2 regions of the Exiguobacterium sp. SH0S1 genome follow, and region 1 is predicted to be linked to the other one. Evidence: a T-box and tRNA genes for the amino acid it is inferred to sense, from the RefSeq annotation. Region 1 holds a T-box; the other holds one or more tRNA genes.
The links. A T-box is a leader RNA that pairs with one kind of tRNA and senses whether it is charged. The one in region 1 lies ahead of argS (arginine--tRNA ligase), so its partner is inferred to be a tRNA-Arg.
Positions count from the first base shown of each region.

Region 2: it encodes a tRNA-Arg, which carries the amino acid that the T-box ahead of argS (arginine--tRNA ligase) is inferred to sense. The anticodon was not compared.

Region 1 covers NZ_SJVC01000003.1:278,766-285,694, forward strand. Annotated here, with positions in the region: SAM riboswitch class I at 1-46, opposite strand, end outside; gene EVJ20_RS10525 (GGDEF domain-containing protein) at 145-1,824, opposite strand; T-box leader at 1,981-2,192, shown strand; gene argS (arginine--tRNA ligase) at 2,246-3,928, shown strand; gene EVJ20_RS10535 (metallophosphoesterase family protein) at 3,969-4,547, opposite strand; gene EVJ20_RS10540 (YajQ family cyclic di-GMP-binding protein) at 4,544-5,035, opposite strand; gene pulA (type I pullulanase) at 5,105-6,929, shown strand, end outside.
Region 2 covers NZ_SJVC01000001.1:1,271,891-1,278,819, forward strand. Annotated here, with positions in the region: gene EVJ20_RS06465 (phosphoglycerate kinase) at 1-340, opposite strand, end outside; gene gap (type I glyceraldehyde-3-phosphate dehydrogenase) at 439-1,446, opposite strand; gene EVJ20_RS06475 (sugar-binding transcriptional regulator) at 1,507-2,532, opposite strand; gene EVJ20_RS06480 (glutaredoxin family protein) at 2,645-2,902, opposite strand; gene EVJ20_RS06485 (RNA polymerase factor sigma-54) at 2,904-4,043, opposite strand; tRNA gene EVJ20_RS06490 (tRNA-Arg) at 4,168-4,240, shown strand; gene clpP (ATP-dependent Clp endopeptidase proteolytic subunit ClpP) at 4,355-4,969, shown strand; gene EVJ20_RS06500 (MerR family transcriptional regulator) at 5,010-5,705, opposite strand; gene EVJ20_RS06505 (hypothetical protein) at 5,763-6,203, opposite strand; gene EVJ20_RS06510 (DUF2179 domain-containing protein) at 6,264-6,788, opposite strand; gene EVJ20_RS06515 (hypothetical protein) at 6,882-6,929, opposite strand, start outside.

The DNA.
Region 1 (6,929 bases):
TGCCGAGACATCTAAGGGCCAGTCCCTCCGTCTCTCTTGATAAAAAGTCGTCATGATGTAGTTGTTAGACACGTTTCCTAACGTACCTGTTTCAAATCGGGTTGTCAACAGAAATCCCCCTGCGCCAGTGGACGCGGGGGGAAGTCATGTCGTCAAAAAGTTGTAATGGGCGACGCGGTTACGACCGGCGTACTTGCCGCCGACGTAAAGGGCCCGGTCAGCGTTACGGATCGTATCGTCAAGCCGTTTGTCGCCGAACGCTTGAATCGTATCGACACCGATCGAGGCGGTCACGGGAATATCGACCCCATCGACACGGAACGGCTTATCTTCAATTTTCTGCCGAATCCGTTCGGCGATATCGACGGCTTGGTCGACGTCGCAATGATTGAGCAGCAAGATGAACTCCTCGCCCCCGTAACGGGCCGCAAAGTCATCGGTCCGGAGCATTTGCCGGATTCGCCGCCCGAACTCTTGGAGCACGCTGTCTCCGACTTGGTGACCGTGCGTGTCATTGATTTTTTTAAAGAAGTCGATGTCGAGCATCGCGACCGAGATCGGGTACATCGAGCCGTCCGAGATTTGTTGAATCCCATACTCGTAGAACGCGCGCGCATTGGCGAGCAGCGTCAAGCTATCGGTGCGGCTTTCCGTGTATAGGCGGTCGCGCTCGTGGCATCGGCTGATCGTTCGGTTGAACGATTTCAACAGTTTTACCATCTCGTTTTGAATGATGGGGGGATAGCCATAGACGTGTTCACCAATCATGACGATACGTGTGCGAATCCCGTCAATCTCTTCTGACTGGACTGAGATGAAGCTGTGGTAATCGTCATGAAACGCATCTGACAACGCTGCGTCCCATTCGAAGCGCATCTCATAATCGACAGACTTGGCGTGTGGATGGCGCGCTTCCATCAAGTCGAAGACGAGTGGACGGTCGATCGGCTGTCGCGTCAACAAATCGAAATAGAGCGTTCGGTCGAACAGGACGAACTCGACAAACCCTTTATCATATTGGTTGAGGCGCTCACATTGACTCAAGAACACTTCAATCGCCTGGGCCTCGCTTTGAGATAGGGAGACGGCCTCTTTCGCTTCATCGTACTGTTCGATCAATGACTTGAACGCGTCTTGGCGCCCTTTTTGAATCATCAACCGCTTAATAAAGAACGTGAGGGCGGCCGCGATGCTGCTGACGACGAGCAAGTTCGTCTCACGGAAGAACGACGCGGCGAAGATGAAGACCAAACTGACGATGTACGTGTAAAACGCGATGCTCAAAAAATCACGGACCGGGATATCGACGCGGAACCACCAGCCGACTTGATACTTCTGGACGACCGTGTTCAAAATTATGGCAATGATCAGACCGACGAGCGGAACGAACGAATCCTGCGAATAGAAGCCAAGACCAGTTTCACCTCCGAGGGCCAAGTAAACACTTGCCGGGATGGCGATTTCTAAAAATGACGTGATCGCGTTCCAAGGATAAGTGAACCGAAAGCGGCGGAGCGCGACGCGCGGTTTTAGGTTGGCGAACTGAAAGACGAGAAGTCCGATTTGGTTGACGAGGAGCGCCGTCTCAAAATCAAAGAATAAAAAGATGATGAGGACGATACTTTCTGAAAACGTGAAATAAATGCCTTTTCGTTCAATCGAGTCCATTTGGAAAATGACGACGAGCAGCGCGATCAAGATGAACGGAAGCGGCTCGATCGCCGGAATATCAAGAACACCGGTTGTAAACAAGGTGATGGTCAGTAAAACGATCAAACTCCAAATGCTCCAACCGAGGACGGACATTTTGCGAAAATGATTCATAGTTCCCTCCTGTGTGGGAAAAGTCTTCTCATATGTATGGTAGGAGATTCGGCACGGTTGCGCCCAAGTCCTGCCTATTCATCATAATGGCTGAATTCTAGCATTGAGTCTACATCAAATATCCTCTATAATGAAGTTGCTTTTCAACCACATAGACGAAAGTCGATGAAAAAGAGAGTAACGATCGTTTAGTCAACAAAGCGACCTAGGGATTGGTGAGAGCCTAGGCTGACAAACATCGCGAAACGCACTTTTGAGATGCTATCCGAAGCGAGTAGGCGTAGCCGGGGGCCCCCCGTTATCACCGTTAAAGTGGTCTGTGTAAAACAGGCAAGAAGAGTGGTACCGCGGGCCAACCCGTCTCTTTGCATCTGTGCAAAGGGCGTTTTTTTTATGACTAGATTTGAAGGAGGAAATTTACATGAGTTATGAACGCAAGTATGCGGAGGCTCTGTCACGTGTCATCGGTGACGAACTCACGCTCGACCAGATTGAGGCATTGATTGAAAAACCAAAACATGAGGCACACGGGGATCTCGCGTTCCCATGCTTCCAACTCGCCAAGGCGTACCGGAAAGCGCCGGTCATGATTGCGACTGACATCGCCGGTGAATTGAACGACGAACTGTTCACAAAAGTTGAAGCGGCCGGTCCATACGTGAACGTCTTCTTGAGCCGTGGCGTCGTCTCGCAGGAAATCATTAACGTGGTTCTCGACGAGCAAGCGGATTACGCGACGCATGCAACACGCAACGAGACGATTGTCACGGACTTCTCATCACCGAACATCGCCAAACCGTTCTCGATGGGGCACTTGCGCTCGACGGTCATCGGTAACGCCATCAACCAGATCGCTCGCAAAAACGGCTATAACGTCGTCGGTGTCAACCATCTCGGTGACTGGGGTACACAATTCGGGAAACTCATGGTCGCTTATAAGAAGTGGGGCGATGAAGAAGCGGTCCGGGCAAATCCGATCGCTGAGCTCTTAAAGCTATACGTTCACTTCCATGAAGAAGCGAAAACCCAACCTGAGCTTGAAGACGAGGGCCGTGCTTGGTTCAAAAAGCTCGAGGACGGTAACGTTGAAGCGACCGAACTGTGGACGTGGTTCCGTGACGAGTCGCTCAAAGAGTTCCAAAAAGTATACGATCTCCTCGGTGTCGAGTTTGACAGCTTCCACGGTGAAGCGTTCTACAACGACAAGATGGACCGGATCGTCGCCATGCTCGAAGAGAAGAACCTGCTCGTCGAGAGTGAAGGGGCGATGGTCGTCTCGCTTGAAGACGAGAACTTGCCACCTTGCCTGATCACAAAGAAAGACGGCGCGACGCTTTACGCGACACGTGATTTGGCTGCGGCCGTCTATCGTCATGAGACGTACAACTTCGTCCAAGCGAACTACGTCGTCGGTGGCGAGCAGGCGCTCCACTTCAAACAGTTGTTCTCGGTACTCCGCAAGCTCGGTTACGACTTCGTCGACGGCATGCACCACGTACCGTTCGGCTTGATCTTGCAAGAAGGGAAGAAGATGTCGACACGTAAAGGCCGCATCGTCCTACTTGAAGAAGTATTGAAAGAAGCGATCGAGAAAGCGCAAGCGAACATCGAACAGAAGAACCCTGAGCTTCCAAACGCAGAGAACGTGGCTCGTATGGTCGGCGTCGGCGCCGTCATCTTCCACGATTTGAAGAATGAGCGCATCAACAACATCGAGTTCGACCTCGACAGCATGCTCAAGTTCGAAGGGGAGACGGGACCTTACGTGCAGTACACGAACGCACGGGCGAACTCGCTCCTCCGTAAAGGCAACTACGACGGTGCGACGTTCGCAGGTGCGGACGACGACCACACGTGGGGCGTCGTGACGATGCTCAACGCGTTCCCACACGTCATCACGCGTGCCCATGAGCGCCGTGAGCCGTCGATCATCAGCCGTTATGTCCTCGACTTGGCGCAATCGTTCAACAAGTATTACGGCCACGTCCGTGTGCTTGAAGAAGATGCGGGCAAACAATCGCGTCTCGCGCTCGTCAAAGCCGTGACGATCGTCTTGACGGAAGGACTCCGTTTAATCGGTGTCCAAGCTCCAGAAGAAATGTAAATACGACAAAAGGGACCTGCGAAAGGTCCCTTTTGTTGTGTCACGCCTTCATCCGCGTGACTGTTCGCGTCTTCGTATCATACAGACACCATTCTCGGTCGAAGATGACGGCGCCGACGTTGATGACGTAGCGCTTCTTCTTCAACTTGAACGGTGTCCCGATTTCCCAGGGAATCGAGCGGCCTTTCCGGTAGATGCCCGGAATATGACTATGCCCGATGAAGACGAGCGGGTACTTGCCTTTTTCGACGATCGGCTCCCAGTCGGCGCTCCACTCGATTTGGTGACCATGTAAGAACAGCGCCTCATCGAGTGTCGTCTGTTCAGGCAATAATGAGATGCGGGTCTTGACAGGGTGCGACACGATGAGCACTTCGTCAATCCGTTCTTCTTGGTTGCCGCGCAGGCTCGGGAACGTCAAGAGCGCCTCGTACTGCTCGTCAAACGTCATGACGTCAGAGACGTCATGAAACCGTTCGTTGCGCCGTTTTTTGCCGATATGGCACTCGTACAAGTCGCCGAGGCAGAGGATGTGCTCGGTCTCGCGCCTGACCGCCTTGAGGACGGCTTTCAAATCATCAAACGAACCGTGCGGGTCACTGATGATGGCGAGTTTCATCGGTAGTTCGTGAACTGGGCATCGACCGATAACTCGAGCTCACGGACGAGTTGCATGACCGCTTGTAGGTCATCCCGTGACTTGGCCGTCACACGAATTTGATCGTCTTGAATTTGCGATTTCACTTTCAACTTCGACTCTTTGATGGCGTTGTTGATCTTCTTGGCATCGTCTTTGTCGATTCCGCTCTTCAACTTGACACGTTGACGGACGGTACCGCCGAGTGCGCGTTCGATTTTTTGATAGTCGAGGTTTTTCGTCGGCACACCGCGCTTGATCAACTTCGAGATCATGACGTCTTTTAACTGTTCGAGTTTGTAATCGTCATCTGAGACGAGGACAAGGTCACCGTTATCGAGTGACATCTCACTCTTCGACCCTTTAAAGTCGTAACGGTTCAAAATTTCTTTTTCGGCGATTTGGATCGCGTTTTTCACTTCTTCGAGGTTCATTTCTGACACGATATCAAAAGAATTGTCTTTTGCCATGTTTCATCCATCCTTTGTATGGGTTTTGTTATAATGATAGCAGATTTGAAGCAGTGAAGGAGTGAAACGATGGAACATACAATCGATAGACAGACAAATGTAGACTTGGATCACGTTGCATATCATGGAAAAGACCTTGGGGTGACGTTTAAAAGTGAACTCATCCGTCTGCGGGTGTGGTCGCCGGTAGCCGAGCAAATGACAGTGAAGCTTTATCGTACGGCGCGGGCGCGTAAGTTTGATCGCATCGAGCTCGAACGGGCCGAAAAAGGGACATGGATGGTCGAGCTTGACCGGGCGCAATTCGAAGGTCAGTTTTACGTGTTCGAGGCAATCGTTGACGGCAAACGCATCGAATCCCTCGATCCGTATGCGAAAGTCGTCGGCGTCAACGGGAAGCGGGGCTGCCTGCTCGACCCGTCTTCAATCAACCCGGACCATTGGATCAAAGAACGTCCGCTCTTCCACTCTTCGCAAGAAGCGGTCATTTATGAAGCACATGTGAGAGATTTGACGAGCCACCCGGATGGCGGTGTCATGCACCGTGGCAAATTCCTCGGGATGACCGAGGCCGGCACGAAGACGAAAAACGGATACCCGACAGCGCTCGACTACATCACAGCGCTCGGCGTGACCCACCTTCAACTCATGCCGTTCTTTGACTACGGTTCGGTCAACGAGTCGCGGGAAAGCGAGTCGAACTATAACTGGGGCTATGACCCGGTCCATTATTTCGCGGTCGAAGGTTCGTACGCCTCGACAGCGGATGACCCGGCCGCCCGTATCCTCGAATTGAAGGCGATGATTCAAGCGCTCCATGACCGCGGGATCCGCGTCATCATGGACGTCGTGTTCAACCATACGTATGACGCTTTGACGACACCGCTCGGCCAGTTCGTGCCGGACTACTACTATCGGTTGAACGAGGACGGGACGCTTGCCGACGGCTCGGAGTGCGGCAACGATACGGCGTCAGAGCGGGCGATGATGCGCAAACTGATCGTCGAATGTGTCTCGTATTGGGCCAAAGAGTTCATGATCGACGGCTTCCGCTTTGATTTGATGGGGCTGCATGACGTCAAGACGATGAACCAAGTCCGCAAAGCACTCGACCGGATCGATCCCTCGATCCTCGTCACCGGAGAAGGCTGGGATCTCGATACACCACTGGCAGTTCGTAAGAAGGCAAACCAACACAACGCCCATAAAATGCCACGTATCGCCCAGTTCAACGATGCAATCCGGGACGGAATCCGTGGTGACGTGTTCATCGAAGACTTGCCGGGCTGGATCAGCGGCAACGCCGAGCTGACGGCTGACGTGAAGCGCGGGATCGCCGGTGCGGTCACGAGTCAAAGCTTCGCCGATGAGCCGAACCAAGTCGTCAACTACGTCGAATGCCATGACAACTTGACGCTTTGGGACAAACTTGCCGCCGCTAGTCCTGACGACAATGAGACGACGCGCCGTCGCCGTCATCGTCTTGCGACGACGATCGTCCTGCTCAGTCAAGGCATTCCGTTCCTTCACAGCGGTCAAGAGTTTTTCCGCACGAAAGACGGGGACGAGAACAGTTTCAAATCGGGCGAGGTCATCAACCGATTGGACTGGACCCGGGCCGAGCAAGAGACGCCGAGCGTCGAATATGTGAAAGGCTTGATCAACTTACGCAAACAGTATCCGTTGTTCCGTCTCGAGAACACCGAACAGATTCGAAAGCACTTACGTTTCTTTGACGAAGAAGAAGGGATAATCGCCTACGAACTTCATCGTCACGTCGAAGGTTATGTCGAGCGTCATCTCGTCTACCATAACGGACTCGAAGTACCGGTCGACGTGAAGCTGCCAGCAGGCAAGTTCGAAGTTCATGTCGAGGATCATACCGTCAACTTGA
Region 2 (6,929 bases), on a different contig from region 1:
GAACGACGACGTCACCTTCACCAAGTTTTGAAACGGCTTCTTCTGCAACTGGACCGTACGCTTCTTCAGCGAGCGGGACGTCTTTGCCGAGAAGCTCACCTAGACGTTTTGCAACCGGTGCGAGCGAGTATTTTTCGTTCTTCTCGCCGCCTGGACGGCCGAGGTGGCTCGCCAAAATGACTTTCGCGCCGCCGTCGATCAAATGCTTGATCGTCGGAATAGCTGCTTGGATCCGCGTCTCGTCTTGAATGACGCCATCTTTAGTTGGAACGTTGAAGTCAACGCGGCAAAAGACGCGCTTCCCTTTTACATCGATGTCACGAATAGACTTTTTGTTCATAAACTTCGCCTCCATATGTCGTGCGTTTAAATTTCATAAATAGAGCGGAGAACAATCTCTTGTTTCCGCTCCTATTTGGTTCTATTTAGTTCACGAACTTACTTCGCGATTTCAGCAAAGTGCTTGAGTGTGCGAACCAATTGTGCAGTGTATGACATTTCGTTGTCGTACCATGCAACTGTTTTAACGAGTTGCTTGTCGCCGACTGTCATGACTTTCGTTTGTGTCGCATCGAAGAGTGAACCGTAAGTGATTCCGACGACGTCAGAAGATACGATTTGGTCTTCAGTGTAACCGAATGACTCGTTCGCTGCTTTTTTCATTGCTGCGTTGATTTCGTCAACAGAAACTGTTTTCTCGAGAACTGTTACGAGCTCAGTCAATGAACCAGTTGCGACTGGTACACGTTGTGCTGCGCCGTCAAGTTTACCTTGAAGTTCTGGGATAACAAGGCCGATCGCTTTAGCCGCACCAGTTGTGTTCGGTACGATGTTCGCTGCTGCCGCACGTGCACGACGGAAGTCACCTTTAGGGTGTGGAGCGTCGAGTGTGTTTTGGTCGCCAGTGTAAGCGTGGATTGTTGTCATGAGACCTTCGATGATTCCGAACTGATCTTGGAGAACTTTCGCCATTGGCGCCAAGCAGTTTGTTGTACAAGAAGCACCAGAGATTACTGTCTCAGAACCGTCAAGGATTTCGTGGTTCGTGTTGTAAACAACTGTCTTCATGTCACCTGTAGCCGGAGCCGAGATCACAACTTTTTTCGCGCCAGCTTTCAAATGAAGCTCCGCTTTTTCTTTGTCTGTGAAGAATCCAGTACATTCGAGAACGATGTCAACACCGAGCTCGCCCCATGGAAGTTCTTCTGGGTTACGGTTAGCAAGTGTAACGACTTTCTCGCCGTTTACGAGGAAGTGACCGTCGTGTACTTCAACTTCTCCGTCGAAACGACCTTGTGTCGTGTCATATTTGAGAAGGTGAGCAAGCATCTTCGTGTCAGTCAAGTCGTTGATTGCAACAACCTCGACGCCTTCACTCTTCAAGATCTCGCGGAATGCCAAGCGACCAATACGTCCAAAACCGTTAATACCAACTTTTACTGTCATAGTTAATTTCCTCCTTAGGGTAGAAGCTATTTATTAGAAGAGCCAACGGGGGTCAACTCTTTAATAACGAGTTAATAATTCTGTGGCCGCACCTTCGTCTGTGACGAGGATGATGTTCGGCCTATGTTTCGCATATGCGGCAATCGCTTGTGCCTTTGACTTTCCTCCGGCGACGGCGATGACGGTGTCCATGTCGTCGAGCTCCTCTAATTGGATGCCGACCGTCTTGACCCGATGAACGATTTCGCCTTCTGCGTTGAAATAATATCCGAACGCTTCGGCGACGGCTTCGTGCCGTTCGATCATCCGCAAATGCTCCGGTGTGGCGTGACGACGTTTTGCCATCGTTTCGGCCTCACCAATTCCATGTACCACTATTCGAGCCGCTCTAATCATTTCCAGCACATTTTTTATGCTTGGTTCCTCCACCATCCGTTCAAACGTCTTTTGTGAAACCTCGTCTGGAATGTGGAGTAAATGATAGTCGGCGTGGGCCCGGTCCGCCATTCGAGAACAGACGGTGTTCGCCTGTAACTCGAGCGTTTCGCCGAGTCCGCCGCGTGCCGGCACGAAATGCATCGGTCGTTCTTTTTTATCGGGCGACATCATTGCCGCAACCGATGCCATCGTCGTCCCGCCTGTGACCGCGATGATATTGTCGTCAGGTGCCAGTCGCGCTTTTAGTTGCGTGACGGCGGCCCGACCGATATCTCGCTGGACCCAGAACGTCTCGTCCGAATCTCCCGGTACGATGACGACTTGGCGAACGCCTAGTTTTTGCTCGAGAACTCGTGCGATTTGTGAAATCCCTAGGATTTCTCCCATGACCTCGTGCAAGTCTCTGAGAACGTTTCGGCCCGATTCTGTAAGTGAGATCCCTTGGGTCGCGACTGTGAGAAGACCTTGGTCTTTCAAAAAGTCGACTTCTCGTCTTAAGATTCGTTCCGTCAGCCCGAGGCTTGTGGCCAACGTCCGGCGGCCGATTGGCTGCATGAGCCGGACATAATGTAAGATGTCATAACGATGTCGGAGCGTGTCGAGCAGGTCAGGGACGATTTGCTTCTGAACTTGAATCAGTTGCTGGATCATGCTCATTCCCCCTCGACTTAAAGTGTGGACAAAAATTGTCCCACTTTTATTTTTACGTCCCACCGCTACGAGTTCATCTTACCAATCACCTTACCGTCTGGCAACCCCTTCAAACGTTTTTTTTCGATGTAAGCGTATACTTAACAAATTCTTCAACTTTCTCATCATCGTATCGCCCTTGACTGATAAGGGTTCCTTCATGTACAACGACGGGAATCTCAAATAAATATTTTTCTTCAAGCAACGCGTCGCCCGTGATGTCGATTTGCTCGAGCTCGAACGGATAATCTTCCTGTAGCCATTCGAGCATGACGAGCGCCTCCTCACAAAGCGAGCAGTTCTCCCGGCGATATAACGTCAGTACCATGTCATGTCTCCCCTTTCCATAACTGTCGTTCCCGCTCCCGCGAATTGCCAAAACCTAGCGCCTCGCGATAATTCGCGACCGTCCGCCGCGTCACCGTGTAGCCGATCCGGGCCAGCTCCTCGGTGAGCGCCTGGTCGCTCAAAGGCGCCGTCTCTTGTTGGATCAGCTCGGCGAGCGCCCGTTTAATCATGAACGGGGCTTGGCCGTGGTACGTGGCGCGGACGAAGAAGTGACGCCACTCCATCACGCCGCCCGCGGTCTTGGCGTACTTGCCTTGAATCGCGCGGCCGACCGTCGACTCATGCTTGCCGATCTCGATGGCGACTTCTTTTCGTGTGAGCGGATGCAGGACGAGCTGCCCACGGAGCCAGTCCGCCTGGCGTCGCTCGATGACGGCCCACACAGAGCGGAGCGTCTCTGCGCGCATCGCGAGCGTCTCTTGCCACCACTTCGCCTCCCGGTCCGAACCGACGTCTAAGGCGATCATCGGGCTGAACCACGTCGTGATGAGTTCCCCGTCTTGAACGACGACCTCGAGTTCGGGCAGAATATGCTCGGTTTCTTCATATAATATCGGTGTCCTCGGGAGCGTGGCGACGATTCGGCTGATTCGCTCGTATTCGTCAGTCGTCATCCCGAGCCTGTCCGCTATATGCTCGACCTTTGCGTCAAGCGCCTCGAACACGTCGAGCACGTGTGGATCGTCATGCTCGATCGCGTGACGGTATTGGCAGTCATGTTCTGAAATCGCACCGATCCCGGTCGGCTCTAAAAATAACAGTGCGCGCCGGGCCAGATCGACGTCCGTCATCTCGACACCGAATCGCTTCGCGAGGACGGCATCGGTCTCCGGCAGTAGCCCGCGATGGTCGAGCGCCATGACGAGTTGCTTTTGAAGCTGCTTTTGGGCCCCGGTCCCGCTTCCTTCGTCAATCTGTTCAAATAGCCGTGCTTCAAAACCGCCCGCCGCGTCCGCAATCCATTCGACCGTACCGCCCGTTGTGACGTGCGCGTTTCGTTTAGCCAACCGGGCGAGCTGCCACTCGAGCGCGACCCGGTCCGCCTCAAGAACCGGCAGACGCCGGACCATGTCTTGTGTCAGCTGAAGCTTCTGCAGTTGTTGCTGTTCTTGCCGTTGCATCGGTCACACCCCTCTCACTTCTAATTGTAACGAATGGTCGCCGAACGCGCTTGCAAAAAAAGACATAACAACAGGATTGCTTTTTCAAAAAAACAATTGTATAATAAATCGTGTCAGAGAACATGCACCCGTAGCTCAGGGGATAGAGCACTGGTTTCCGGTGCCAGGTGTCGGGAGTTCAAATCTCTCCGGGTGTATCAAATCAAGAGGTCAGGCAGATGCCTGGCCTCTTTTGTCGTTTATAATTGGGCGAACGGTGGAATATGTGAGAAACAAAGACTATCGTTTGACCAACATTGACTATAGCGGTTATGATAGGTTTACACGATACATACAAGGAGGCAAATTCAATGTTAATTCCAACAGTTATCGAACAAACAGGTCGCGGGGAACGCGCGTACGACATTTACTCACGCTTGCTTAAAGACCGGATCATCCTTCTCGGAAGCGCGATCGACGACAACGTCGCCAACTCGATCGTCGCCCAGCTTCTTTTCCTTGCAGCTGAGGACCCAGATAAGGACATCTCACTCTACATCAACAGCCCGGGTGGCTCGATCACTTCCGGAATGGCGATCTACGACACGATGAACTTCATCAAGCCGAACGTATCGACAATCTGTATCGGAATGGCCGCATCGATGGGTGCCTTCTTGCTCCAAGCCGGTGAAAAAGGTAAACGCTTCGCGCTTCCAAACGCGGAGATCATGATTCACCAACCGCTCGGCGGAACACAAGGTCAAGCGTCGGACATTAAAATCCACGCCGAACGCATCATCAAGATGCGTGAGAAGTTGAACCAAATCATGGCCGACAACACAGGCCAGCCGCTTGAAGTCATCGAGCGCGACACAGAGCGCGACTACTTCATGTCAGCTGATGAGGCGAGCAACTACGGTCTCATCGATAAAGTCATGACACGTTAAACCAAAAGCGCCTTTCCCAGCTTCGGGAAAGGCGCTTTTTTTATTGGGTCGGTAACCAAATCTCAATCAAATCATCGGCCCCATCTTGCCCATGGATATAGCGCTCAAAATCAACTGCATCACGCAACGTCACATCCGGCAAAGCCAAAAGTTGATCGTACGTCGATGGAATGGCCGGGATCCCTCCTTCGACCGTTGCGACCAGGTAACGTCCTGCCGACAATTCGACTTGTCTTGCACCCTTCCCATGTACGGGTTCGGTCATGCCGGCCAGATAAGCTTCTTCTCTCGGCAAACAGACACCGTACGATTCGTTTGTCGTCAGCTCTGGATTTAGTTTTTCCCATACGACCGAGATTGCTGTGAGTTCGGATACGTACCCGTTCACAACTTTAGGTTGCTCCCACGTCTCATAGCGAACATTCATTTGATTCCCTCCTGTTTGCATCCATTCGATTTGTTGCTCGATTTGTCGCAACGCCTCGATTTCACGTTGGACTTCATCAAGCCTCCCTTCAAGTAACTCGCTCACACTTCCTGCGGTCTGAATCTGTTCGAGCGAAATGCCTATTTGCCGCAATAACTTGATTTCGTTCAAGCGTCTTATTTCTTCTATTCCGTATAACCGATACTGATTGTCTAAACGAGTCGGCTGGACGAGCCCTTTCGCTTCATACCACTTTATCGCTTTAATTGACAACCCCGTTAGATGGACAACTTTTCCGATTTGAATCATTGGCGTTCCCCCTTCTCGTTTATGTTAAAGCCGTCCGTAACGGACAGGTCAACTCTTTTATTCCTCGACCTTGACGCCGAACACGTAACGGCTGTCGCCTTGTGCCCAGTCCCCGCCCGTCTCGAACAAATAGACGCCCGGTTCATCGGGAACGACTTGCTCGGACGGGACGAGTTCCCCGTCGATAATCTGATTGAATGAAAAGTTCGAAGGCTCGGCGTGGAACGTCACGTCGATTTCAGCACCTGGTTTGACCGGGACGAGCTGCAGGTCGTCCGCTCCCGGTAACCCGTGGTCTTCACATACCCCTTGTCCCTCATCGGACCAACAAAACGTCGACTGTCTCACTTCGGCGGTCACTGAACCGACCCGGACCGTCGGCAGTGGCGGGCGCAGCGACGATTCTGTTTTCCAAAAGGATATCGCGAGCAATCCTCCCCCGACTACCAGTAACCCGATCACCAACACCCATCGCCCTTTTCGCTTCAACACGCTCATCTCCTTTCCCTGTCTATTCCCCACTCCACAAAAAAGGACCCACTTTCGTGAGTCTTCCGTTCATTTCGGGCGTCGGAGCCCTTTCAACATATATCCACCTTTGAAATCGACCGGGTCGAACGCGACGAGGAACGCCTTCGGTTCATACTCCTCGACCAGTTGGCGCAATTCTTTCATCCGCGTCCGAGCCGCCAAGACATCAAGACGATAACGCGTTCCATCACGGCCTTGGCCTTGATAGTGCGTCACACCGTATCCGCTGTCGCGCATCTTTTGAATGAGCTCAGCCGGAAACTCTTGCGTGTGGACTTGGATCATGTTGTAGCCGATCGCAAGTTTCCGCTCGACGAAACCGCCGAGAAGAATACCGAGCCCGAACCCGACCGCATACACGATCATCCCGAGCGTCGTCAAATCTTGAAAGACGATACCGAGCGCAAAGATGTAGATGAGCGTCTCGAGCGTCCCGAACATGGCCGCAATCACCGTTTTCCCTTTGACGAGCATGATCGTCCGAAGCGTGAGCACCGGTACAAATAGTAATTGTAATAATAAAATGAGCAAGAGTTGGCTCGCTTGTCCCATAGGATCGACCTCCATTCCAATTCAGTAACTCCACTATTCCAAATTTCCGTGACGGATGCAACCAAAAAAGGCTGACCGCGGTCAGCCCTTTTCTCATTTGCTTAAATTATCAACGCTCGTGAGCAGTTCATAGTCTTTACG